One region of the Haloleucobacter ellipsoideus genome, then DNA from elsewhere that is predicted to be linked to it. Evidence: predicted binding sites of a transcription regulator. Region 1 holds the regulator's gene; each other region holds the start of a gene.
The links. The regulator PhoB, encoded in region 1, activates phosphate uptake and scavenging genes when phosphate is short. The targets are predictions, from matches to a motif close to TGTCATNNANCTGTCAT.

Region 2: ACT6QG_RS07730 (YdcH family protein) is a predicted target of PhoB. The motif match lies at 1,992-2,008, and genes of this name have one in related genera.
Region 3: ACT6QG_RS01965 (RNA degradosome polyphosphate kinase) is a predicted target of PhoB. The motif match lies at 5,662-5,678, and genes of this name have one in related genera.

Annotation. Positions count from the first base shown of each region.
Region 1 is NZ_JBQWAR010000020.1:503,658-511,746, reverse strand. Features, by position in the region: gene ACT6QG_RS14185 (ATP-binding protein) at 1-1,317, shown strand, start outside; gene pstS (phosphate ABC transporter substrate-binding protein PstS) at 1,469-2,509, shown strand; gene pstC (phosphate ABC transporter permease subunit PstC) at 2,905-3,882, shown strand; gene pstA (phosphate ABC transporter permease PstA) at 3,901-4,734, shown strand; gene pstB (phosphate ABC transporter ATP-binding protein PstB) at 4,868-5,692, shown strand; gene phoU (phosphate signaling complex protein PhoU) at 5,712-6,440, shown strand; gene phoB (phosphate regulon transcriptional regulator PhoB) at 6,634-7,332, shown strand; gene ACT6QG_RS14150 (EamA family transporter) at 7,375-8,089, opposite strand, start outside.
Region 2 is NZ_JBQWAR010000018.1:102,311-110,399, reverse strand. Features, by position in the region: gene ACT6QG_RS07745 (EAL domain-containing protein) at 1-725, shown strand, start outside; gene ACT6QG_RS07740 (YqgE/AlgH family protein) at 867-1,484, opposite strand; gene ACT6QG_RS07735 (YdcH family protein) at 1,542-1,748, opposite strand; gene ACT6QG_RS07730 (YdcH family protein) at 2,158-2,337, shown strand; gene ACT6QG_RS07725 (ABC-F family ATP-binding cassette domain-containing protein) at 2,497-4,308, shown strand; gene frc (formyl-CoA transferase) at 4,655-5,905, shown strand; gene oxc (oxalyl-CoA decarboxylase) at 6,085-7,785, shown strand; gene yfdE (CoA:oxalate CoA-transferase) at 7,849-8,089, shown strand, end outside.
Region 3 is NZ_JBQWAR010000012.1:32,761-40,849, forward strand. Features, by position in the region: gene ACT6QG_RS01950 (metal ABC transporter substrate-binding protein) at 1-746, opposite strand, end outside; gene leuD (3-isopropylmalate dehydratase small subunit) at 1,058-1,663, opposite strand; gene ppx (exopolyphosphatase) at 1,839-3,329, opposite strand; gene ACT6QG_RS01965 (RNA degradosome polyphosphate kinase) at 3,364-5,556, opposite strand; gene ACT6QG_RS01970 (HdaA/DnaA family protein) at 5,720-6,457, opposite strand; gene ACT6QG_RS01975 (AI-2E family transporter) at 6,468-7,553, opposite strand; gene ACT6QG_RS01980 (CDP-alcohol phosphatidyltransferase family protein) at 7,655-8,089, opposite strand, start outside.

The sequences.
Region 1 (8,089 bases):
ATGCCCTCCCCGTCGCCCATGCCTGAAGATGAGCCGGTTGTGACCGTGACCGCGCTGAACCGTTTCCGCCGCGCCCTGTGGGTGTGGTGGGCGCTGGTGGCGATTCTGCTGCTGGCCTGCGCCTGGGGCGGGCTGTTGCATGTCGGTCTGGCGCTGGCCCTTGTCGTGATAACCGCCGCGCCCGGTCTTGTGCCCGCGCCCCGCCCGGCGCGCAAGGCCAGCCCCGCCCCATCCCCCCGCAGCCGGAGGGACAGGCGGATCGAGGCGCTGGTGGCCGCCTTGCCGGAGCCGGCCCTGCTGCTGACAGCAGGGGGCGAGATCGTCACCGCCAATGCACGCGTGGCCCTTTCCATAGGGCAGGCGCGGGCGGGAGACCCCCTGTCTTTCGTGGTGCGGGTGCCGGAAGTGCTGGAGGCGGTGCGGGCCGCCGCCACCGATGGGCTGACAAGACGTGTGGAGTTTGCCGAGCGCGTGCCGCTGGACCGGTGGCTGGAGGCCCATGTGGTGCCCCTGCATCTGGATGGGCGCGCGAGGAAAGGGGCGTCCGCGGCGGCCTCGCCCCCTGATGGTGTGTTGCTGACCTTCCGGGATCTGACACATCAGAGGCGGGTGGAGCAGATGCGCGCGGATTTCGTCGCCAATGCGAGCCATGAACTGCGCACGCCGCTGGCCTCGCTCTCCGGCTTCATCGAAACCCTTCAGGGACCGGCCCGCAATGACGAGAAGGCCCGGGAGCGTTTTCTCGGCATCATGTCGGCCCAGGCCCGCCGCATGTCCCGCCTGATCGATGACCTGCTCTCGCTCTCCCGTATCGAGCTGCATGCCCATGTCCAGCCCGAGACCGAGGTGGACCTGTGTGACATCCTCAACCATGTCTGTGACGCCCTCTCGCCGCTGGCGCAGGAGCGGGGCATGCAGATCGAGCAGATCTGCGAGGCGCGGAGCCTGCCGGTGCGGGGGGATCGTGACGAGCTGATCCGCCTGCTGGAAAATCTGGTGGAAAATGCCCTGAAATATGGATCGGGCGGCGAGCGCGTCACCGTACGCATGTCGCGGGAGGAGGCGCCGAATGGTGCCTTTGCGCTGGTCAGCGTCCGCGACTATGGTCCCGGAATACCGCCCGAGCATCTGCCCCGCCTTACGGAGCGCTTCTACCGGGTGAATGTGGCAGCCAGCCGGGGGCAGGGGGGAACAGGGCTGGGACTGGCCATTGTGAAGCACATTGTGGCGCGCCATCGGGGGCGTCTGAACATCGAAAGTGTGCCAAATGAAGGCGCAACTTTTTCATTCCGACTCGACATTTTGCCGGACAAGTAAAATTCCTGTTCAGGATCAGCCTGTTATCAAGTCATTTAACTGTCACCCATGCGTCATAGAAGGTTGGCTCAGGCGGACTATGAGTCCGGCACTCAATTATTGCGTCACGGCGGGGTCGTCGGGCAGCAGTGATTAGGCAAGGAGAGAGAACGTGAAGCTCACTACCGCTTTCGGCACCATGGCCATTGCTGGAACCATGTTTGCCGGTGTTGCCCAGGCGACCGATTTCAATGGCGCTGGCGCGTCTTTTCCGGCTCCCGTCTACCAGAGCTGGGGCGCGGCCTATAAGGAAAAGTCCGGCAATGCCCTGAACTACCAGTCCATCGGCTCTGGTGGCGGCCAGAACCAGATCATCAACCGCACGGTTGATTTCGGCGCTTCCGATGCCCCGGTCGCCGACGACAAGCTGGAAGCCAACAAGCTGCTCCAGTTCCCCACCGTGATCGGCGCCGTTGTGGCGACCTTCAATCTCGATGGCATCAAGAGCGGCGAGCTCAAGCTCACCGGCCCGCTTCTGGCCGATATCTATATGGGCAAGGTCACCAAGTGGAATGACAAGGCGATCGCCGACCTCAATCCCGACCTGAAGCTGCCGAACCAGGCCATCGTTCCGGTGTATCGTTCCGATGCCTCCGGCACCTCCTACATCTTCACCAACTATCTCTCCGACGTGAGCGCCACGTGGAAGAGCGAAGTGGGTGCGGCCACCTCCGTGCAGTGGCCGGCCGGCTCGGGCGCCAAGGGCAATGAGGGTATTGCCTCCAACGTCAAGAACCTCAAGGGCGCCATCGGCTACGTGGAATATATCTACGCTTCCGCGAACAATCTGGTCGTGACCCAGCTCCAGAACAAGGCCGGCAACTTTGTCAGCCCCGACGTGCCGAACTTCATCGAGGCCGCCGACGCTGCCGACTGGGACAATGCGAAGAATTTCGCCGCGCCCATGATCAACACCGCCGGCGAGAAGGCCTGGCCGATCGTCAGCCCCACCTATGTGCTGCTGCCGACCAACCCGACCAATGTGGAAGCGTCCAAGGCGGTCATGGAGTTCTTCGCCTGGGCCTACACCAAGGAAGGCGCCGAGATCGCCGAGAAGCTGCACTACATTCCGCTGCCGGAATCTGTCGTGAAGCGTATCGAAGCCGCCTGGAAGGACCAGGTGAAGGGCCCGGACGGCAAGCCGGTCCTCTGAGAGCTTCCAGAAGCTGAGTGAACGGTTTCGCCTCCCCTGATGTCAGGGCATCGGGGGAGGCGATCCCGGAGCCATGGCCGGAAGGACCATGGCCTGCACATCACGGATGCCCGTGTGGCATCTGTCCATGCCGCACAAGAACGGCATCGCGCATCGAGTTGCATGGCTTCATCGGAAGTCGGGAGAGGAACGCGGTGGCTTCGGGACCGGATCGCGCCGGAGTGGCTGTCGGGATGGGTGTCCCTGTCTGGCGGAAGTCGGCGGGCATGTGCGCCGGGCGCAGTGCCTGCGGGGCCCTGCCGCAGTGAAACGGACTTTTCGGGGCCTGATGGCGGGTCCTGATATTTTCAATGAGAGCCACGCACGGGTCGTGGCGGGCGAAGGGTTGGCATCCGATGGACGCAACGGTGGACAGTTTGAAGGGAGGCGGAAGCCAACCCATTCATTTGGCCCGGCGGCGAGGGGCGATTTCTGACCCCATCTTCGTGGGTCTGCTCTGGGCGAGCGGCATATTCGTCCTGATCCTGCTGGGACTGATCATCACCGAGCTGTTCAAGGGCGGCCTGCCGGCCCTGCAGCATTTCGGCCTCGACTTCATCTGGACGGCCTCCTGGAATCCGGTGACGGAGAAATATGGCGCGCTGGTGATGATTTACGGCACGATTTTCAGTGCCGTCATCGCCGTGGTCGTTGCGCTGCCCCTGTCCTTCGGCATCGCCTTCTTCCTGACTGAAATCGCCCCCCCGGCCCTGAAGCGGCCCATCGGCGTGGCCATTCAGCTTCTGGCGGCCGTGCCCTCCATCATCTTCGGCATGTGGGGCTTCTTCATCATCGTTCCGCTGATGGCCGCCTATGTGCAGCCCCCGCTGATCGACTGGCTGGGCGGCATTCCGCTGATCGGCCTGCTGTTCCAGGGCCCGCCGCTGGGCTCGGGCATGCTCACCGCCGGCCTCATTCTGGCGGTGATGATCCTGCCCTATATCACCTCCATGTTCGTGGAAACCCTCGAGTCCGTGCCGGCCATGCTCAAGGAGTCGGCCTATGGCGTGGGGTGCACCACCTATGAGGTCTACAAGAATGTCTCGGTGCCCTACGGCCGCACGGCCATGGTGGGCGCGGTGATGCTGGGCCTTGGCCGCGCGCTTGGCGAGACCATGGCGGTGACCTTCGTCATCGGCAATGCCACGCGTCTTTCGGCCTCTCTCTTCGCGCCGGGCGCCACCATCGCCTCCACCATCGCGAACGAGTTTCCCGAAGCCCCCATCGGCTCGCTGAAGCTGACCTCGCTGCTGGAGCTGGGCTTCATCCTCTTCGTCATCTCCTTCATCGTTCTTGCATTGTCCCGGGCGCTCATCCGCTCGCGGATGGACTGATCGGGAAAGGCACGCATCATGGCTTCTCTTGCAGTCCGCCGGGCCAAGGACACGACGATCAAGGCCATCTCCATCGCGTTCGCGGTCTTCAGCATCTTCCTGCTGGGCTGGATCCTGTGGACTTTGCTGGCGCGGGGCCTTCCCGCACTGGGGCTGAATGTCTTCACCCAGATCACCATGCCTCCGGGCCAGAATGGCGGCCTTCTGAACGCCATTGTCGGCTCGATCATCCAGGTCGGCATCGCGGTGCTGATCGGTGGGCCGATCGGGATTTTCGCCGGCACCTTCCTTGCCGAAAACGGCAAGGGCACCAAGATTGCCAGCATCACCCGCTTCGTGAACGACATCCTGCTTTCCGCCCCGTCCATTCTGGTCGGCCTGTTCATCTACTCCCTTCTGGTGGTGCCCTTCGGCGGCTTTTCCGGCTGGGCGGGTGCGCTGGCACTGGCCATTCTGGTCATCCCGGTCGTGGTCCGCACCACCGAGGACATGCTGAACCTTGTGCCGGTGGGGCTGCGTGAGGCCGCCTTCGCGCTGGGCGCCCCGCAGTGGAAGGTGGTGATGTTCATCACCTGGCGTGCGGCCCGTGCCGGTATCGTCACCGGCGTGCTGCTGGCCATTGCCCGTGCGGCGGGCGAGACCGCGCCCCTGCTGTTCACCTCGCTGGGCAACAATGCCTGGTCGGTTGACCTGAACCGCCCGATGGCGAGCCTTCCTGTCGCCATCTACCAATATGCCGGCGCACCGTTCGATGACTGGGTTGCGCTTGCCTGGGCCGGCGCCCTGCTGATCACCGCCGGCGTGCTCTTCATCAATGTGGTATCGCGCCTCGTTCTGGCGCGGATGAACTGACCTTCAGGCCGGATGCCGAAGGGCAACATGCACACCACCTTCACCCGACGGATGGTTCGCCGGGTTCGCACCATCCTCGTGCCCCCAAGGCCCTCTGACATGGCCGGGCAAAAGAAAGTTCAGTGAGGCTCAGATGACTTCTGCGGTCGATCCCACCTTCAATATCTCCTCTTCCGTGGCCGCCAAGCCGGGCGCTGCCGCCGCGGCCACGAAGATCAAGGTGCAGAACCTGCAATTCTATTACGGGCAGAACCACGCCCTGAAGAATATCAATTTCGATATTCCCGAAAAGCGCGTGACGGCGATGATCGGCCCCTCGGGCTGCGGCAAGTCCACCCTCCTGCGCGTGTTCAACCGCATGTATGACCTCTATCCCGGCCAGCGCGCCGAGGGGCAGGTCATGTTTGACGGTGTGAACATCGTCGGCAAGGAGCTGGATTCCACCGTGGTGCGCTCGCGCATCGGCATGGTGTTCCAGAAGCCCACGCCCTTCCCCATGTCCATCTATGACAATATCGCCTTCGGCGTGCGCCTGCATGAGCGCCTCAACAAGGCGCAGATGGATGAGCGCGTGGAATGGTGCCTGCGCAAGGCCGCCATCTGGGAAGAAACCAAGGACCGGCTGAACACCTCGGCGCTGGGCATGTCGGGTGGCCAGCAGCAGCGCCTGTGCATCGCCCGCACCATTGCGGTGCGCCCCGAGGTGATCCTGCTGGACGAGCCGACCTCCGCGCTCGACCCGATCTCCACCTCCAAGATCGAGGACCTGATCGACGAGCTCAAGCGCGAGTTCACGATCGTGATCGTGACGCATAACATGCAGCAGGCCGCGCGCTGCGCCGACAACACCGCCTTCTTCTATCTGGGCGAGCTGATCGAGGTGGCGCCTTCGGACGTGATCTTCACCAACCCGAAGGAAATCAAGACGCGCGATTACATCACCGGCCGCTTCGGCTGAGGGAGAAGGACAAATGGAGATGCCCGATCATATCGTTACGTCCTTCGATATCGAACTGAAGGAAATCAGCCGCGCCGTTGTGGAAATGGGTGGCAAGGCCGAGCGTCTGGTGGCGGATTCCGTCACCTCGCTCATCAAGCGCGATGTGGCGCTGGCGCAGAAGGTGGTGATGCTGGATGCCGGCATCGACCAGGTGCAGCGTGACATCGAGGAGAAGGCCGTCCTCATCATCGCCAAGCGCCAGCCGGTGGCCGGGGACCTGCGCGAGATCGTCGCCGCGATCCGCATCGCCAATGATATCGAGCGGATCGGTGATCTGGCCAAGAATATCGCCCGGCGCGTCATCGCGATCGAGGGAGAGTATCAGCCCCAGAAGCTGGTGCGCGGCGTGGAGCATATCTCCGATCTGGTGCTGGAGCAGCTCAAGGAAGTGCTGGATGCCTATGCCGGCCGCAATGATGCCAAGGCGCTGGAAGTATGGGGCCGCGATGGCGCCATCGACACCATGTACACCTCGCTGTTCCGCGAGCTGCTGACCTATATGATGGAAGATCCGCGCAACATCTCGGTGTGCACTCATCTTCTGTTCAGCGCCAAGAATATCGAGCGCATGGGCGACCACGCCACCAATGTGGCGGAGATCGTCTATTACATGGTCACCGGCGAGGTTCTGCCGGAAAGCCGCCCCAAGGCGGATGCTTCCAGCGACACCACTGTGGTGTTTCCCGGAACGGGCGTGAAGGGCTGACCTCCCCTCGGGAGGTGGTCAAACCGGCTCATGGCCCGCCCTGCATCTCGATGGGATGCCGGCGGGCCTCCGGCCTGTGCGCGCGGGGCCTTCAGAGGCCTTGAACCGCGCATCTTTTCCCTGCCAGCCGGAATTGTCCCGCGCCCTCCCGGGGCGGCACATTCGGGCGCAGGCCGCAAGATGGATGTGAACAGTGGCGGCGCAAATTCTGATCGTCGAGGACGAGGAGCCCCTCACCTTGTTGCTCCGCTACAATCTTGAAGCGGAAGGTTATGGTGTGGAGAGCGTGGACCGGGGCGACGAGGCCGAGACGCGGCTGCGCGAAACGGTCCCGGACCTGGTGATCCTCGACTGGATGCTGCCCGGCCTTTCCGGCATTGAACTGTGCCGTCGCCTGCGCAGCCGGCCGGAAACACAGCGCCTGCCTGTCATCATGCTCACCGCCCGCGGGGAGGAGACCGAGCGTGTGCGCGGCCTTTCCACCGGGGCGGATGACTATGTGGTGAAGCCCTTCTCCGTACCCGAGCTGCTGGCCCGCGTGCGCGCCCTGTTGCGCCGGGCCAAGCCGGAGCATGTGGCCACGCTGTTGCGGGCCGGAGACATCCAGCTTGATCGTGAAACCCATCGTGTCCACCGGGCCGGGCGCGAGGTCCATCTCGGGCCGACCGAATTCCGCCTGCTGGAATTCCTGATGCAGAGCCCCGGCCGCGTCTTCTCCCGCGAGCAGTTGCTGGACGGGGTCTGGGGACAGGATGTCTATATCGACGAGCGCACGGTGGATGTGCATGTCGGCCGCCTGCGCAAGGCCATCAATCGCGGGCGCCAGTCCGATCCCATCCGCACGGTGCGCGGGGCGGGCTATTCCTTCAACGAGATGTTCGCACGGGGCTGAGGCGCTGCTCTGCTCCGCCGCCGGCCCGCGCGAACAGGAAGGTCAGGCCGTGATGTCCGGCACGGGCTCGGCCTGCACGCGCTGGTTCAGCCAGATGCTGCTGATGACGAGCAGGGCGCCGGCAATCTGCCCGGCGCTGAGGGCCTCCCCCAGCAGACCCCAACCCAGAAGCACGGCGGTGAGGGGGCTGAGAAAGCCGAGCGAGGACACCACGGCCGTCTCCAGCCGGGAAATGCCTCGAAACCACAGAATATAGGTCAGCGCGGCTCCGAACACGGACAGCCAGCCAATGCCCATCACATTGTGCAGGGTGATGGTGGCCGGCGGCGGCTCCAGCAGCAGCGCGAAGGGCACGAGCAGCAGCCCGCCGGCCGTGAGCTGCCAGGCGGCAAAGGTGGTGAGCGAGACAGGCGGCATCCAGCGCCGGCTGAGCACGAGGCCGGCCGCCATGGAACCCGCGCTGATCAGGCCGGCGGCCACACCGGAAGGGTTCAGCGCCGTGCTGGGCGTCGCAACCAGAAGGGCCACGCCGCAAATGCCCGCCAGCACAGCCAGTATGGACCACAGGCGGATCGGCGTGCTCAGCAGAAAATAGGAGAGGATGATGACGATGGGCGGCTGGAAATTGGCCAGTGTCGCCGCGACACCTCCCGGCAGCCGGTAGGCGGCATAGAACATCAGGCCCCAGAACATCGAGAAATTCAGCGCCCCGAGAATGAAGCTGCGCACCCACCACACTCCCCATGGCAGCTTGCGC
Region 2 (8,089 bases), on a different contig from region 1:
TTGGCGGCTTCGAGGCCTATATGCGCTGGAACCATCCGCGCCTTGGTGAGCTGGCCTCGGCGGAGTTTCTGGGGCTGGCGGAAGAGACCGGCCTTGCCCTCGATCTGGGCCTCCATGTGCTGGAGACGGCCACCGCGCAGCTTTCCGAATGGCAGCGCATGTTGCGGGTGGACCCGCCCTTGTTCCTGCACATCAATGTCTCATCCCGGCAGATCCTGCGCCATGAGCTGATCCAGGATCTGAAATCCGTCCTGACGCGCCACCCAGTTGCGCCCGGCTCGCTCAAGATGGAGGTTTCGGAAAGTCTGGTGATGGAGAATCCGGAATATGCCGCCGTGGTTCTCGGCCGGGTGCGCGAGCTGGGTGGCGGGCTGTGTCTGGGCGATTTCGGCGCGGGCTATTCCTCGCTGGCCTATCTCCAGCGCTTCCCGTTCGACTCCATCAAGATCCAGCAGCGCTTCGTGCGGGATACCTCCAAGGGGCCGGCGCGGGCGGCGCGTCCGGTCATCGTCTCCTCGCTGGTCAATCTGGCCCATGATCTGGGCATGGATGTTGTGGCCGAAGGGCTGGAGCGGGAGGCCGAGGCTGACGAGATGACCCAGTTCGGCTGCGAATATGGGCAGGGTGTGGTGTTTGGCGAACCGCTCACCATGGAAGAATGCCGCTCGCTGATTGCCCCCGCTCCGGCTCCCTCGCCCAAGAAGAAGCAGGCGGCGGCCCAATAAAAGCTGGGGCACCTTGTGCCCCAGGCTGCGGGAGCGCTTTTCCCGGCTCTGGCCGGGAGGCGCCAGCAGCCGGATGCAGGCCCGTGGCCGGCAAGCGGGGCCGCCGGTCAATACGGGCAGAACCGGTGGCGTGAGGTCCGTTCAGGCGTGCCCGGCTTCGCTGGAAAGCATGGCCGGCTCGATCCCCATCCGGCGCAGGGCCAGATCATAGCGATGGTCCACCTCACCGCTGAAGATGAGATCCGCGCTGGCCGGGCATGTCAGCCAGCCATTGGCCTGTATTTCAGCCTCAAGCTGGCCCGGGGCCCAGCCGGCATATCCCAGCGCCAGCACCGCATCTCTTGGGCCGTGCCCGGCGGCAATGGCGCGCAGAATATCCAGCGTCGCGGTCAGGCTGATGCCGCCATCGATCGGAAGGGTGGAGTTCTCGACGAAATAATCCGCCGAATGCAGCACGAAACCGCGCCCGGTTTCCACCGGCCCGCCGCGCAGCACCTTGATGCGTGCAGCCGCTGGAGGCAGCAGGATGCGCGAGCCGTCATTCACCACATTCAGCTGGGCCAGCAAATCCGTGAACGCCAGATTTTCCACCGGCTGGTTCACCACGATCCCCATCGCCCCATCGGCTGAATGGGCGCACAGATAGACCAGGGTGCGCGCGAACTCCTGATCGCGCATGGTGGGCATGGCGATCAGCATCTGACCTTCAAGATAGCCGCAATCCGATTGCGGATGCCGGGGATCATCAATCTCGATCATGACCATAACCTACCGCGTTCAGGCGGTTTTGGGAATGGACATGGCCGCAAATCCGCCTCAGGCGATGATATCCGGGAAAAGCTGGTCCTCAAGATGGGTGATGCGGTCCTTGAGCTGGAGCTTGCGTTTCTTCAGGCGCTGAAGCTGGAGAATGTCCGCCCCCATCACGCTGTCGAGCGCGGCAATCGCGGTATCCAGATCGCGATGCTCCTGCCGCAGCCGCTCCAGAAGCAAGCGCAGTTCCCGTTCCTCGTCAGTGGTCATGCCCATGTCCGTCATCGCCGGAGAGTATCCGGATCGCCCCATAAATGTGCGCAGGGTCGCATGTCGCAAGCTGCCATATGCGCGTATCACATCCCGTGGCACAGATGCAGTATGCCATGAAAGCCCCTTGCGCGGAAAATGAAGGGCCATTTCCCTTCCGCAGGCCATGAGGCAGACAAAGTGCCGCGCCGGCACGCCGGCATTGCGCTGCATCATCGCCGTTGGGCGAACAAAGTGCCCACAAGGACAATCATATGACAGGAACCGGCATGCACCGCGAAGCTGTCTGCGGCTGAAGAAATGATGCAGTGCAAGACATCTTCCGCCCTCCACCGCCAGAATTACGGTCGACACCTTGTCAGTCACATGACAGACTGATGGCTGGTGACGTAGACAAGGAGCGGTACACATGTCCATCCAGTCGCACCTTCAGGAACTGAAGCGGCGCCACGCGGCCATTGAGCAGGAGCTCGGCCAGGAACAGTCTCGACCGGCCGCCAACCAGGCCAGGGTCGCAGAACTCAAACGCAAGAAACTTGCCCTCAAGGAACAGATCACGAAGCTTGGTGAGACCGCCACGGTCCATTGACAACACCGGCTTCGTTCCACGCCAACATGCGGCGGCATCCCCCTGCCCCTGAATCCAGGTGCAGGGACGGGTTTTCGTGCGCATCTCAACAGGCCGGCGGAAGAGTTATGTGCCGAACCCTTTGCGTTCCGACGCAAGGACAGGCATTAATCCGGCATTATGGCTCCTCCGCTGATCCTGCTTCAAGATATTCATCTGCGCTTCGGCGCCACGCCCCTGCTCGACGGAGCGGAACTTTCCGTTTCGGCGGGTGAACGCCTGTGTCTCGTCGGGCGCAATGGCTCCGGCAAATCCACCTTGCTGAAGGTGGCTGCCGGCCTTGTCGCGCCCGATGATGGCACACGCTTTTTCCAGCCGGGCACCACGGTGCGCTACCTGCCGCAGGAGCCTGATTTTTCAGGCTTCTCCACCACGCTCGCCTATGTAGAGGCAGGGCTTGGGCCGGGGGATGACGCCTATCGCGCGCTCTATCTGCTGGAACAGCTCGGGCTGACCGGGCAGGAAGATCCCGCGCATATTTCCGGCGGCGAGGCCCGCCGTGCCGCTCTTGCGCGCGTCATCGCGCCCGAGCCGGATGTGCTTCTGCTGGATGAGCCCACCAACCATCTGGACCTGCCCGTCATCGAATGGCTGGAAAAGGAACTGAAGAGCCTGCGCTCGGCCATCGTGCTCATCAGCCATGACCGGCGCTTTCTCGAAAACCTCTCCCGCGCCACCGTATGGCTGGATCGCGGCACCACCCGCCGCATGGAACAGGGTTTCGGCGCCTTCGAGGCCTGGCGTGACGAGGTGCTGGAACAGGAGGAAACGGAACGCCACAAGCTCGATCGCAAGATCGTGGCGGAGCTGGACTGGCTGCGCTATGGCGTCACCGCCCGCCGCAAGCGCAATGTGCGCCGCCTTGGCCTGCTCAAATCCATGCGCAAGGATCGCAGTGAGGAACGGCGCGCCACCGGCAATGTGAAGATCACCGTGAGCGAGGCGGAAACCTCCGGCAAGCTGGTGATCGAGGCCAGGAACATCTCAAAGGCCTTTGATGGCACTTGCGTGGTGCAGGATTTTTCCACCCGCATCCTGCGGGGGGACCGCATCGGCATCGTTGGCCCCAATGGCGCGGGCAAGACGACGCTCATCAAGCTGCTGACCGGCGAGCTGGCGCCCGATACGGGCAGCGTGCGGCTTGGCACCAATCTGGAAGTCGCCTCGCTGGACCAGAAGCGCGCCGCCCTTGCCCCCACCACCACGCTGCGGGATGCGCTCACGGGCGGCGGTTCGGATACGGTTCTGGTGGGCGGGCAGCCGCGCCATGTGATGGGCTATCTGAAGGACTTTCTCTTCACGCCCGAACAGGCCAATTCACCGCTTTCGGTTCTTTCCGGCGGCGAGCGCGGGCGGCTGATGCTGGCGCGCGCCCTCGCCCAGCCCTCCAATGTGCTGGTGCTGGACGAGCCGACCAACGATCTCGATCTGGAAACGCTGGACCTGTTGCAGGAAATGGTGGCCGATTATCCCGGCACTGTCATCCTCGTGAGTCATGACCGTGATTTTCTGGACCGGACCGTGACCAGCATCATCATGGCGGAAGGCCATGGCGTGTTCCGCGAATATGCGGGCGGCTATGCCGACATGGTGGCCCAGCGTGGCGCCGGCGTGGAGGCGCGGAAGAGCACGGAGAACCGCAGCAGCGCGAAAGACAGGCCAGCCCCCAGGAGCGCTTCCGAGGGCGGCGCGAAAAAGCGCCTCTCCTTCCATGAGCAGCATGCGCTCAAGACCCTGCCCGACACCATGGAGAAGCTGAAGCGGGAAGCGGAAGCAGCGGAAACCGTCCTGGCCGATCCGCAGCTTTACAGTCGTGACCCCGCCAGATTCGAGAAGGCAACAGCCACCCTTGCCCGCGTGCAGGCTGAGCTGGAGGCGGCCGAAGAAGAGTGGCTGCGGCTGGAAATCCTGCGCGAGGAACTGGGCGGTTAAGCTCATGCACTCCCCTGTATCGACTCAAGCGATACAGGGGAGTATCTTCAATCTTGTCTTATTCCAAATTGATTGATCGGGAAAATACCCCATCACCGCCCTGATCTATCTGGATGTGCAATATATTGCAGGATATAGGGCTTATACGGATGCGACATTGGGAAGCGAATACAGGCCATTTCTGCCCACTGAAGCAGATCTTGCCCCCGAAGCGCCCGGGCACACACCCCGAGTACACAATAAAACAAGCTTGATGCTTGTATACTAAAGGGCAATCGGATAGCCTCCCAGAGACAGATAGGTATCATAGTGATACTGCGTCTTCCGCACTGGGGATCATCGCATCATGACTCTTCCGCTGAGTGGCATCAAGGTAATCGACTTCACGGGCGTTCAGTCTGGCCCCTCCTGCACGCAACTCATGGCCTGGTATGGCGCGGATGTGATCAAGGTCGAGCGTCCCGGCGTGGGTGACGTGACCCGTCGCCAGCTGCGCGACATTCCCGAGCTGGACGCCCTCTATTTCACCATGCTCAATGCCAACAAGCGCTCGGTGGAACTGAACACCAAGACGCCTGAAGGCGAGAAGATCATGGAACAGCTCATCCGTGAGTCGGACGTGCTGGTGGAGAATTTCCACCCCGGCGCGATGGATCACATGGGCCTGACCTGGGAACGCATCCAGGAGATCAACCCGCGCATCATCTTCGGCTCCATCAAGGGCTTCGATGATGTCTCGCGCTATGCCGACATCAAGGCCTATGAAAATGTGGCGCAGGCTGCCGGCGGCGCCCTTTCCACCACCGGTTTCTGGGACGGCCCGCCGACGGTTTCCGCCGCCGCGCTGGGTGACAGCAACACCGGCAACCATCTGCTCATCGGCCTGCTCACCGCCCTTCTCGGCCGCGAGCGCACCGGCAAGGGCCAGCGCGTCACCATTTCCATGCAGGACAGCGTGCTGAACCTGTGCCGCGTGAAGCTGCGCGACCAGCAGCGCCTGGAGAAGGTCGGCTATCTGGAGGAATATCCGCAGTATCCGAACGGCAAGTTCGGTGATGCGGTGCCGCGCGGCGGCAATGCGGGTGGCGGCGGCCAGCCCGGCTGGGTGCTGAAGTGCAAGGGCTGGGAGACCGATCCCAACGCCTATGTCTATTTCACCATTCAGGAGCAGAACTGGGAGGCGACCGCCAAGGCCATCGGCCATCCCGAATGGGCGACCGACCCCAAATATGCAACCGCGGAAGCCCGCCAGCCGCATATCTTCGACATCTTTGCGGAGATCGAGAAGTATCTCTCCACCAAGACCAAGTTCGAGGCGGTGGAAGAGCTGCGCAAGTTCGATATTCCGATTGCTCCGGTGCTGAGCATGAAGGAAATCGCGGTGGACCCGGACCTGCGTGCCAGCGGCACCGTGGTGGAGATGGACCAGAAGCTGCGCGGCAAGTGCCTCACCGTCGGCAGCCCCATCAAGTTCTCGGACTTCACGCCCGACATCAAGAGCGCGCCGCTGCTGGGCGAGCACACTGAAGAAGTGCTGGGCCAGCTTGGCTACACGGCCGAGCAGATCGCCGACTTCCGGGCCAAAAAGGTCATCTGATCCTGACCGGAAACATTCAGGCTGCCGGGCAGATGTGCCCGGCAGCCTTTTCGGGCACTTTTCTGTTCCAATGAACCGGGAAACGCCAGAACAGGTTGAGCTGTCGCATTTTCTTCACGCGAACCGGTATTCACCTCGCTCGAAAATGCACTGGATTCCAGACACAATGAGGATCAGCAATGGCTGGTGAAAACGGCGCTCAGATCGATGGCGCGCAAATTATCGTCAATGCACTCAAGCTGAACGATATCGACACCCTCTTTGGCGTCGTCGGCATTCCGATCACCGATCTGGCCCGCCTCGCCCAGAAGGAAGGCATTCGCTATATCGGCTTCCGCCATGAGCAGAATGCCGGCAATGCCGCCGCCATCAGCGGCTACATGACCGGCAAGCCGGGCATCTGCCTCACGGTTTCCGCGCCGGGCTTCCTCAATGGCATGGTGGCGCTGGCCAATGCCACCACCAACGGCTTCCCGATGATCCTCATCAGCGGTTCCTCGGACCGCGCCATCGTCGATCTCCAGCGCGGCGATTATGAGGAACTCGACCAGATGAACGCCGCCAAGCCTTATGCCAAGGCGGCCTACCGCGTGAACCGGGCGGAAGATCTGGGCCTTGGCCTTGCCCGCGCCATCCGCACCGCCGTCTCCGGCCGCCCCGGCGGCGTCTATCTGGACCTTCCGGCCGATGTGCTCGCGGCAACGCTGGATGCACAGCTCGCCGAGAAATCCCTCATCAAGGTGGTGGACCCCGCACCGCGCCAGATTCCCGCGCCAGACGCGGTGGAGCGGGCACTGAAGCTGCTGGCCGGCGCCAGGCGTCCGCTGATCGTCATCGGCAAGGGCGCGGCCTATTCGCGGGCGGAAGACTCCATCCGTGAATTTGTCGAGAAGACCGGCATTCCCTTCCTGCCCATGTCCATGGGCAAGGGCGTGGTGCCGGATACCCACCCGCAATGCGCCGCCGCGGCCCGCTCGCTCGTTCTGGGGCAGGCGGATGTGGTCCTGCTGCTGGGTGCGCGTCTCAACTGGCTGCTCGGCCATGGCAAGAGCCCGGAATGGGCGGCGGATGGCAAGATCATCCAGGTGGATGTGCATGCCGCCGAAATGGACAGCAACCGTGGTGTGGCCGCACCTGTGGTGGCCGATATCGGCTCGGCCATGGAAGCCTTCCTCGCCGGCCTGCCTTCCGCCGGCATCGCCCCGCAGCAGGAATGGCTCCAGACCATCTCCGCCAAGATCGACACCAATCGCGCGAAGATGGCCAAGCACCTTGCGGCCACGCCCCAGCCGCTGGATTTCTACGCCGCCTACAATGCCGTGCGCAGCGTGATCTCCGACAACAAGGAGCTGTATATCGTCAGCGAGGGTGCGAACACGCTCGATTTCGGCCGCAACCTCATCGACATGCACCTGCCGCGTCGCCGTCTGGATGTCGGCACCTGGGGGGTGATGGGCATCGGCATGGGCTACAGCATCGGCGCTGCGGTCACCAGCGGCCAGCAGGTTCTGGCCATTGAGGGGGACAGCGCGTTCGGCTTCTCGGGCATGGAGATCGAGACCATCGCCCGCTACAAGCTGCCTGTCACCATCCTCATCTTCAACAATGGCGGCATCTACCGGGGCGACAATGTGAATCTCTCCGGCGGCGCGGACCCCTCGCCCACCACGCTGGAAGTGGCGCATTATGACCAGATGATGCAGGCCGTCGGCGGTCTTGGATTCCATGTGGAAACACAGGAAGAACTGGCCGCCGCACTGAAGGAGGCCCTTGCCTCCGGCAAGCCTGCGCTCATCAACTGCGTGATCGACCCGCATGCGGGAACGGAGAGCGGGCACCTCACCAACCTGAACCCGCAGAGCACCGTCTCGCATACCTGAACCTGCGCTCCTGGCGCCGCCCCTCTTCCCGGAAGGGCGGCGCACACCCCCTGAGGAATACAGATGTCCGATGCCCCGAATGCGCCTGGCGCCCCTTCCGCACAGGGCCCCCTGTCCGGCCTGCTCGTCGTCGATCTCACCCATATCCTGAACGGCCCCTTCGCGAGCATGCTGCTCTCCGACATGGGCGCCCGGGTCATCAAGGTGGAGGAGCCGGGCCACGGGGATGACACCCGCACCTATGGGCCGTTCGTGAATGACAAGTCGCTGTATTTCGCCTTCGTCAACCGCGGCAAGGAAAGCA
Region 3 (8,089 bases), on a different contig from region 1:
CGCGCCACCTGCTTGGCCGGACGATCGGAAATGGTGCTTTCGGAGAAGATGACGCCGATATTGTTTGCCTTCATCTCATCGATGACCTTGCGCACCTGCTGCGGGGTGCCCTGTTGATCGGCATTGATCGGCCACAGATACAGCTGCTTGAGACCATAATCCCGCGCAAGATAGCTGAAAGCCCCCTCGCTCGTCACCAGCCAGCGCTGATTTTCCGGGATCTGCGCCAGCCTTTCGCGGATCGGGGCAACAGCATCCCTGATCTTCTGCTTGTAGGCCTCGGCATTGGCCTTGTAGACTTCGGCATTCTTCGGGTCGTGCTTGGCGAAGGCATCGCGAATATTGTCGACATAGATCAGCGCGGCTTCGGCGGACATCCATGCATGCGGGTTCGGCTTGCCCTCATAGGGCCCCTCATCGATGCTCATCGGCTCAATCCCCTCGGTGACCACGACACCGGGAACATCCTTGAGCCGGGCGAAGAATTTCTCGAACCACATCTCAAGATTCAGCCCGTTCCACAGCACGAGCTGGGCATCGCGCGCCTTCATCAGGTCACCCGGGGTGGGCTGGTAATTGTGGATTTCCGCGCCCGGGCGGGTGATGGATTCAACGATGGCAGCATCACCCGCCACATTGCGCGCCATATCGGCGATGACGGTGAAGGTGGTGATGGCCTTGAACTTCTGCTCCGGCGCATCCTCGGCATGGGCGGCGCCCGAAAAGGCCAGCGCCGCGCCAGACATGAACATGCCGGCAAGCAGCGCTCTCACGCCTCGTCCGCCAGCCACGCCCATGCGCGCCAGCCCTGCTTCCAGAAGCCCCCTGCATCCCGTCATCACCTGTCCTCCTCGATTCGATATCGGCTAGATTACAGGCCATTATCGCAATTGCAAATCAATTGCATTACGAACTGAGTCACACTTACAGTCCTGCGTGAGCCTTGTCGCGGGGGCAGATATGCCATTTATTCCAATGCGTTGCGTTCGGGGCAAAGAAAAAGCGCCCCAGAGGGGCGCTTCCTGCACATCTCGAAACCTGAAACGGAGGCCCGGCCTCACAGCCAGGGGCGTTCAGATGCCTTGGCGGTTTCATAGGCATTGATAGAGGAGGCCTTTTCCAGCGTCAGGCCGATATCGTCCAGCCCCTCAAGCAGGCAGCGCTTGCGGAAGGGGTCGATCTCGAAACGGACCTTGCCGCCATCCGGCCCACGGATTTCCTGTGCCGGCAGATCGATGGTGAGCGTGGCATTCGCGCCGCGGTCCGCATCCTCGAACAGCTTGTCCAGGTTTTCCTGGGAGACGATGATCGGCAGAATGCCGTTCTTGAAGCAGTTGTTGTAGAAGATGTCCGCGAACGAGGTCGAGATCACGCAACGGATGCCGAAATCCAGCAGCGCCCAGGGGGCATGCTCGCGCGAGGAGCCGCAGCCGAAATTGTCACCCGCGACAAGGATCTGGGCATTCTTGTAGGCCGGCTGGTTCAGCACGAAATCCGGATTGTCCGAACCATCCTCATTATAGCGCATCTCGGAGAACAGGCCCTTGCCGAGGCCGGTGCGCTTGATGGTCTTCAGATACTGCTTGGGGATGATCATGTCCGTATCGACATTGACCAGCTTCAGCGGGGCGGCGACCCCTTCAAGAACCGTGAACTTGTCCATGGAGACCTGCAAGCCTTCCTGTTGAAACATGGGCAGGCGCGATGATGGCAGCCGGAGGGCGCATCATCCAACCCGGATGGCCCTTTCATTAACAGGCGCGGGCGGCCTTGCCCAGCGCCGCGAGAAGAGGAATGGACGGAAGCCCGGCCCCGCCGGGTCCCTGCCCTCTCCAGCCTCACTCCTGCACTTCCATCACCGGCTGGCGGCCGATCAGCCGTGCAAGCTGGCGCACGCGGTTGCGCATGCGCTCATTCACCAGCGGCACCAGCTCCTGCGGAACGGTCAGCACCAGCTGCTCGTCACGCACCCGCAGGGGCACACGCGGCAGAATGCCCGGCATGGCGGCCGAAAGCAGATAGGCCACGCGCATGGCGCCGCCCAGAATGCGGGCCCGGTCCAGCGTGCCGGTGGAAACCAGTTCCAGAATCCGGCTGCCAAGATCATCCGCCCCCAGTCCCTCATAGCGGAAATAGACCGCAAGGGCGAGGAAGGCCCGCTCCTGATGATCCACCCCGACAAAGGTCGCGCGGGAGATGGAGTTCATGCTCTGCTCGCCGCGATAATCGGGATGCGCGCGCCAGCTGATGTCGGACAGCAGGCAGGCTGCCCGGCGCAGGCGGGTCTCGTCACGGGATTCCTCAAGCGCCGCGGAAGAGGCGAAGAAGGCATCGGTCCAGGCCACCAGCTCGCCCCCATGCCGGGGAGAGCGCGAGCGCAGCTGGTTCACCTCCGCCGCGCTCAGCAGCAGCGGATCTTCCGCCTGCTGTTCCGCGCTCAGCAGTGAATAGAGCAGCCCCTCCCGCACACCGAGCGCGGAAATCACCACCTGCGAGGCGCGGCCCTGCCGCACCACATGCTCCAGCACCATGGCCCCATAGGCCAGAAGCGGCCGGCGGGCGGAGGGCACCGCCTCGATATGCGCCAGGGTTTCCGTATCACCGCGATAGATGATGCGGGAGAATTCCAGCGCCTCGCGGGCGGGAATGGCATAGCCATGCATCACATGCAGCGGATAGCCCTTCTGGAACATGTGCAGCCGGGCCAGCGCGCGCCATGTGCCACCCACCGCATAGAAGGTGCGCCCGGCCAGACCGTCCAGCACGCCTTCTTCCGGCACGGTGTCACGAATGATCTTTTCCGCCTTGCGCAGGGAGCGCGAGGAACGGTCCTGCAAGGCAAGGCCGCCCAGCGGCAGGGTGATGCCGGTGCCGAGCGTGCGGCCCTTCACATCCACCAGCTCCAGAGAGCTGCCGCCCAGATCCCCCACCACGCCATCAGGATCATGCACGCCGGAAAGAATGCCGGAGGCGGCAAGCTCTGCCTCGCGCCTGCCGGAGAGGATCTCGATCTTCACCCCGCATATATCCTCGCAGGCGGCGATGAAGTCCGGCCCGTTCTGCGCATCGCGCGCGGCGGCCGTGGCCAGAGCGTGAACCCGGCCCACCTGCATGGCATCGCACAAGGCGCGAAAGCGGCGCAGCGTGGAAAAGGCCCGCTCCACCGCATCGTCCTGCAGGCGACCAGTGGAAACCACCTCGCGCCCCAGACCGCAGAGCACCTTCTCGTTGAACAGGGGCGTCAGCGCCCGCTCAAGGCCCTCATAAACGACAAGACGAACCGAGTTGGACCCGATGTCGATCACGGCAATGGGTGCGCCGGCCCCCATGCGCGCCGGCGCGTTTCGCGGATCATCCACCGCCTCAGCGCCGGACAAGGAGGCTGCGCGGTGAAGAATGTTTGAGAGACTTTCCACGTCCAGACAAGCTCGGGTTCGTCATGAAATATTGATGGGCGTTGAACGGTTCCTCGCCCGGGGCGGGGACTATGCGTTCAGAAGAACCATCGGGCAAGACCCGCCAGCTCTGTTGATTATCAATGAGATTGGCCACCATGATCTGCTCCAGCACCTGCTCATGCACGGTGGGATTGGTGATGGGGCACAATGTTTCCACGCGCCTGTCCAGATTTCTCTGCATCAGATCTGCGGAGGAAATATAGACTATTGCATTGGGGCTGGGCAGGCCGTGGCCCGCGCCGAAGCAATAGATGCGGGAATGCTCCAGAAAGCGCCCGACGATGGATTTCACACGGATATTGTCAGACAGGCCGGGAATACCGGGGCGCAGGCAGCAAATGCCGCGAATCACGCAATCCACCTGCACGCCGGCCTGACTGGCCTCGTACAGCGCATCGATGATTTCCGGGTCCACCAGCGAGTTGCACTTCAGCCAGATCGCCGCCGGGCGGCGGGCGCGGGCATGGGCGATTTCCTCGGCAATGTGGCGCAGCAGGCGCGGCTTGAGGGTGGTGGGCGAAACCGCCATCTCCTCCAGCTCGCCCGGCTCGGCATAGCCGGTGATGAAGTTGAAGATGCGCGCCACGTCCTGCGCGATCACGGGGTCCGTGGTGAAGAAGCTCAGATCGGTATAGATGCGCGCGGTGATGGGGTGATAATTGCCCGTGCCCACATGCACATAGGTGGTGAGGCCGCCGCCCTCGCGGCGCACCGCCATGGACAGCTTGCCATGGGTCTTCAGCTCGATGAAGCCGAACACCACCTGCACGCCGGCCCGCTCCAGATCACGCGCCCAGCGGATATTGGCCTCTTCATCGAAACGCGCCTTCAGCTCCACCAGCGCGGTGACGGACTTGCCGGCCTCCGCCGCCTCGGCCAGCGCCTTCACGATGGGGCTGTCGGAGGAGGTGCGATAGAGGGTCTGCTTGATGGCGACGACATTGGGGTCGCGGGCGGCCTGACGGAGAAACTGAACCACCACATCAAAGGATTCATAAGGGTGGTGAACAAGAATGTCCTTCTCGCGAATTGCGAGAAAGCAGTCTCCGCCATGGTCACGGATGCGCTCGGGAAATCGCGCATTATAGGCCTTGAACTTCAGGTCCGGCCGGTCCACCCCCACGAGCTGGGAAAACTCGTTCAGCGCCAGCACGCCATTGACGACGAAGATCTCGTCATCGGCCACGCCCAGTTCACGGGCCACGAAATTGCGCAGCTCCTCCGGCATGGCGGCATCCGCCTCCATGCGGATCACCTCGCCATAGCGGCGCTGCTTGAGCGCGGTCTCGAACAGGCGGACCAGATCTTCCGCCTCTTCCTCGATTTCCAGATCACTGTCACGAACGACACGGAAGACGCCCTGACCCTTCACCTCATATCCGGGGAAGAGCGAGGAGATGAACAGGCCGATCATCTGCTCCAGCGTGATGAAGCGCTGGCCGGCCACATCCGGCAGGTCCGGCAGGCGGATGAAACGGTCCACCTTGGCGGGAATGCGGATCAGGGCATTCATGCCCCGCCCGTCGCCCTTGCGCGCCAGTTGCAGCGCCAGCGAGAAGCCGAGATTGGGAATGAAGGGGAAGGGATGGGCCGGGTCGATCGCCAGCGGGGTCAGCACCGGGAACACGCGATTGAGGAAATATTCCTCCAGCGCCTCGATATCGGCTTCCGTCACATCCCCGCCGGACACAAGGGTGATGCCGACGCCGGCCAGATCCGTGCGCAGCTCCAGCCAGCGCTCCTGCTGGTCTGAAATGAGCTGGGCCGCGGTGGAAAGAATGACATTGAGCTGCTCGGAGGGCGTGCGTCCATCCGGGCTCTGGGTCTGCACCCCTTCGCGCACCTGCTCCTTCAGGCCGGCGACGCGCACCATGAAGAATTCGTCGAGATTGTTGGCCGAGATGGACAGGAAGCGCAGCTGCTCCAGCAATGGATGATTGCGGTTGGACGCCTCTTCCAGCACACGCCGGTTGAAATGCAGCCAGGACAGCTCACGATTGATGAAACGCTCCGGCGAGGAGGCCAGCTCCAGCACCTCCGCGGCTTCATCGGCAAGGGCGTTGATGGGGCTGGCGTTGATGTTGCTGGTAGGGTTCATGTCCGCCTCGTTCACGTCCGTATCGCTCCCCTGCGTCAGGGCCGCGGCTTTCACCGGGCCCATCACCATAACCCCATGCAGTCGCGCGGAAGATGGTGATGTTGGATGACACTTCTATGACGAAACGCACCTGTTCGGACATGACACACATCATGTCCGCTCATTATGACATGTCGTCATCCGGTTCGTCGTCATCTTCCCTGTCATCCGGGCCGGTTGCAAGATCCGGATTCTCCCGCAGGACCTGTGCGGCAAGGGTGCGGGTGAGCGGACGTTTCTGCGCCAGGGCGGCCTCATCCAGCGCCTCGACGATGCGCCGTGCCCCGGCAACCGAGCGCTGCATGCGCAGCAGGATGTAATTCACCGTCGCCTCGTCCACGGTGAGCTGGCGATCGGCGAACAGCTTGACCAGAACCGCGCCGAGCAGGGTGTCATCCGCCGGCTCGATCATGAAGACCGGAACCGCGCGCAGGCGCGAGGCCAGATCCGCCGTGGCCAGCCTGAAGGTGGAAGGCGGCGTGCGGGCTGTCATCAGCACGAAGGCATGCTGCTCTCGCGCCAGATTGAGCAGGTGGAACAGGGCGGCCTCATCGAACCCGCCGGGCTCCAGATCCTCCAGCGCAAGGGCGCCGTTTTCCAGCGCCCGCGGCACCCCGGCGCGGGTCAGCTCCCCCGCCGCCAGCACGCTCCCTCCGGCCTGTTCGGCGAAGATATGGGCCAGATGGCTCTTGCCTGCCCCCTCCGGGCCCACGAGGCACACCACGCGCGATGACCAGTGCGGGAATGCATCGATCAGCGCCAGTGCGGCCGCATTGCCGGGCGCGCCCAGAAAATCCTCGCGGCGCAGGGCCGGTGCAGTGGAAAGAGCCAGCGGAAGCTGGCGGGGAGAAGAGGTGGTCATGTATCAGATCTCAGCCCGCATCCACCGCCGAGGGCGGATCTTCACCTGTCCCCATATAGAGGCGCGATGCCCGGTAGCGGGTGATGGCAAAGCCCACCAGCACACCGGCAACCGCCGTCAGCGGCACCGCCAGCAGCAGGCCGACAAAGCCGAACAGATAGCCAAAGGCGAACAGCGCGAACATCAGCCATACCGGATGCACGCCGATACTGTCACCCACAAGCTTGGGCGCCAGCACATAGCCTTCGAGAACCTGCCCGAAAATGAAAATGCTGAAAATCACGCTGATCATCGACCAGTCCGGAAAGAACTGGACGATGGCCACGCCAATCGCCAGCACGAAGCCGGTGAGCGAGCCCACATAGGGAATGAAGGTGATGGCTCCGGACACGATGCCGATGAGCAGCCCGAAATTCAGACCGGACAGGGACAGGCTGATGGCATAGAAACTGCCCAGCAGCAGGCACACCATGGCCTGCCCGCGCACGAAGCCGGCCACCGCGCTGTCCATGGCGCGGGCCAGCTCACGCACCACCGGGCGGTGCGGCACCGGCACCAGACGGTCGACAAAGGCCACCATCTTGTCCCAGTCGCACAGGATGTAGAACATCACCACCGGCGTCACCACGATGAGGGCGAACATGGCCACCAGCGCCTGCCCCCCGGACCAGACCGAGGACAGCAGCCCCAGAAGATAGGTCACGCCCTGGGTCATCAGCTCGGAGATGGAACGCTGCATGTCGGGCAGGCGGTCGCCCACGATATGGCTCAGCCATTCGCGGTTCTCCTCGGTGAACAGGCCCTGCAGGCGGGCGACATAGGCCGGCAGGCGCTGCATGAACTCCATGAGCTGGGTGGTGAGGAGGGGCAGCAGCACCAGAAAGAAGATCACCACCGCCAGCAGCATGATCACCACCACCACCAGCGAGGCGGGCGTGCGCCCGATGCCGATGCGGCGCATGCGCACCACGACAGGATTGAGGAAATAGGCCAGCACGATACCCATGACGAAGGGCAGCAGGATGCCGCTCAGCAACCACAGGCTGAGCACCACCACGGCAAGCGCGCCGACCCAGAAGCGCCATTCGATGCGCATCGGCCCGGCTCCGCTGCGCCGGGCAGCAACCAGCGCCCGCATCGCGCTCTGTGCCGTGCGCCTCTTGCCTCGCCGCGCGAGGGACCGTGCCTGCCGGTTCTTCAGTTCGCCATGTGGCGTATCCATTCCGCGAGATAGGCAGCGGCGGAAAGGCACGTCAAGACCCCGACAGCCACCAGCCCGACATTGAACGCGCCGGGCAGATGAATATCAAACCCCGAAACAGCCAGAACAAAGGCCGCAAAGGCGATCTGCGCCGCCGTGTTGATTTTTGAAACCAGCAGCGGGCGGATCACCACCGGCCGGGCCATGACCAGGGAGAGCACCACCGCGCCGATGATCATCACATCCCGCGAGACGACGGCAATCGCCAGCCAGCGCGGAATCAGCTCCACCACCGCCAGCCCCACATAGATGGACACGAGCAGCGCCTTGTCCGCCACCGGGTCCAGATAGGCGCCAAGCTCGGTCTGCATGTTGAAGCGCTTGGCGATGAAACCGTCCAGCGCATCGGACACGCCGGCCACGAGGAACAG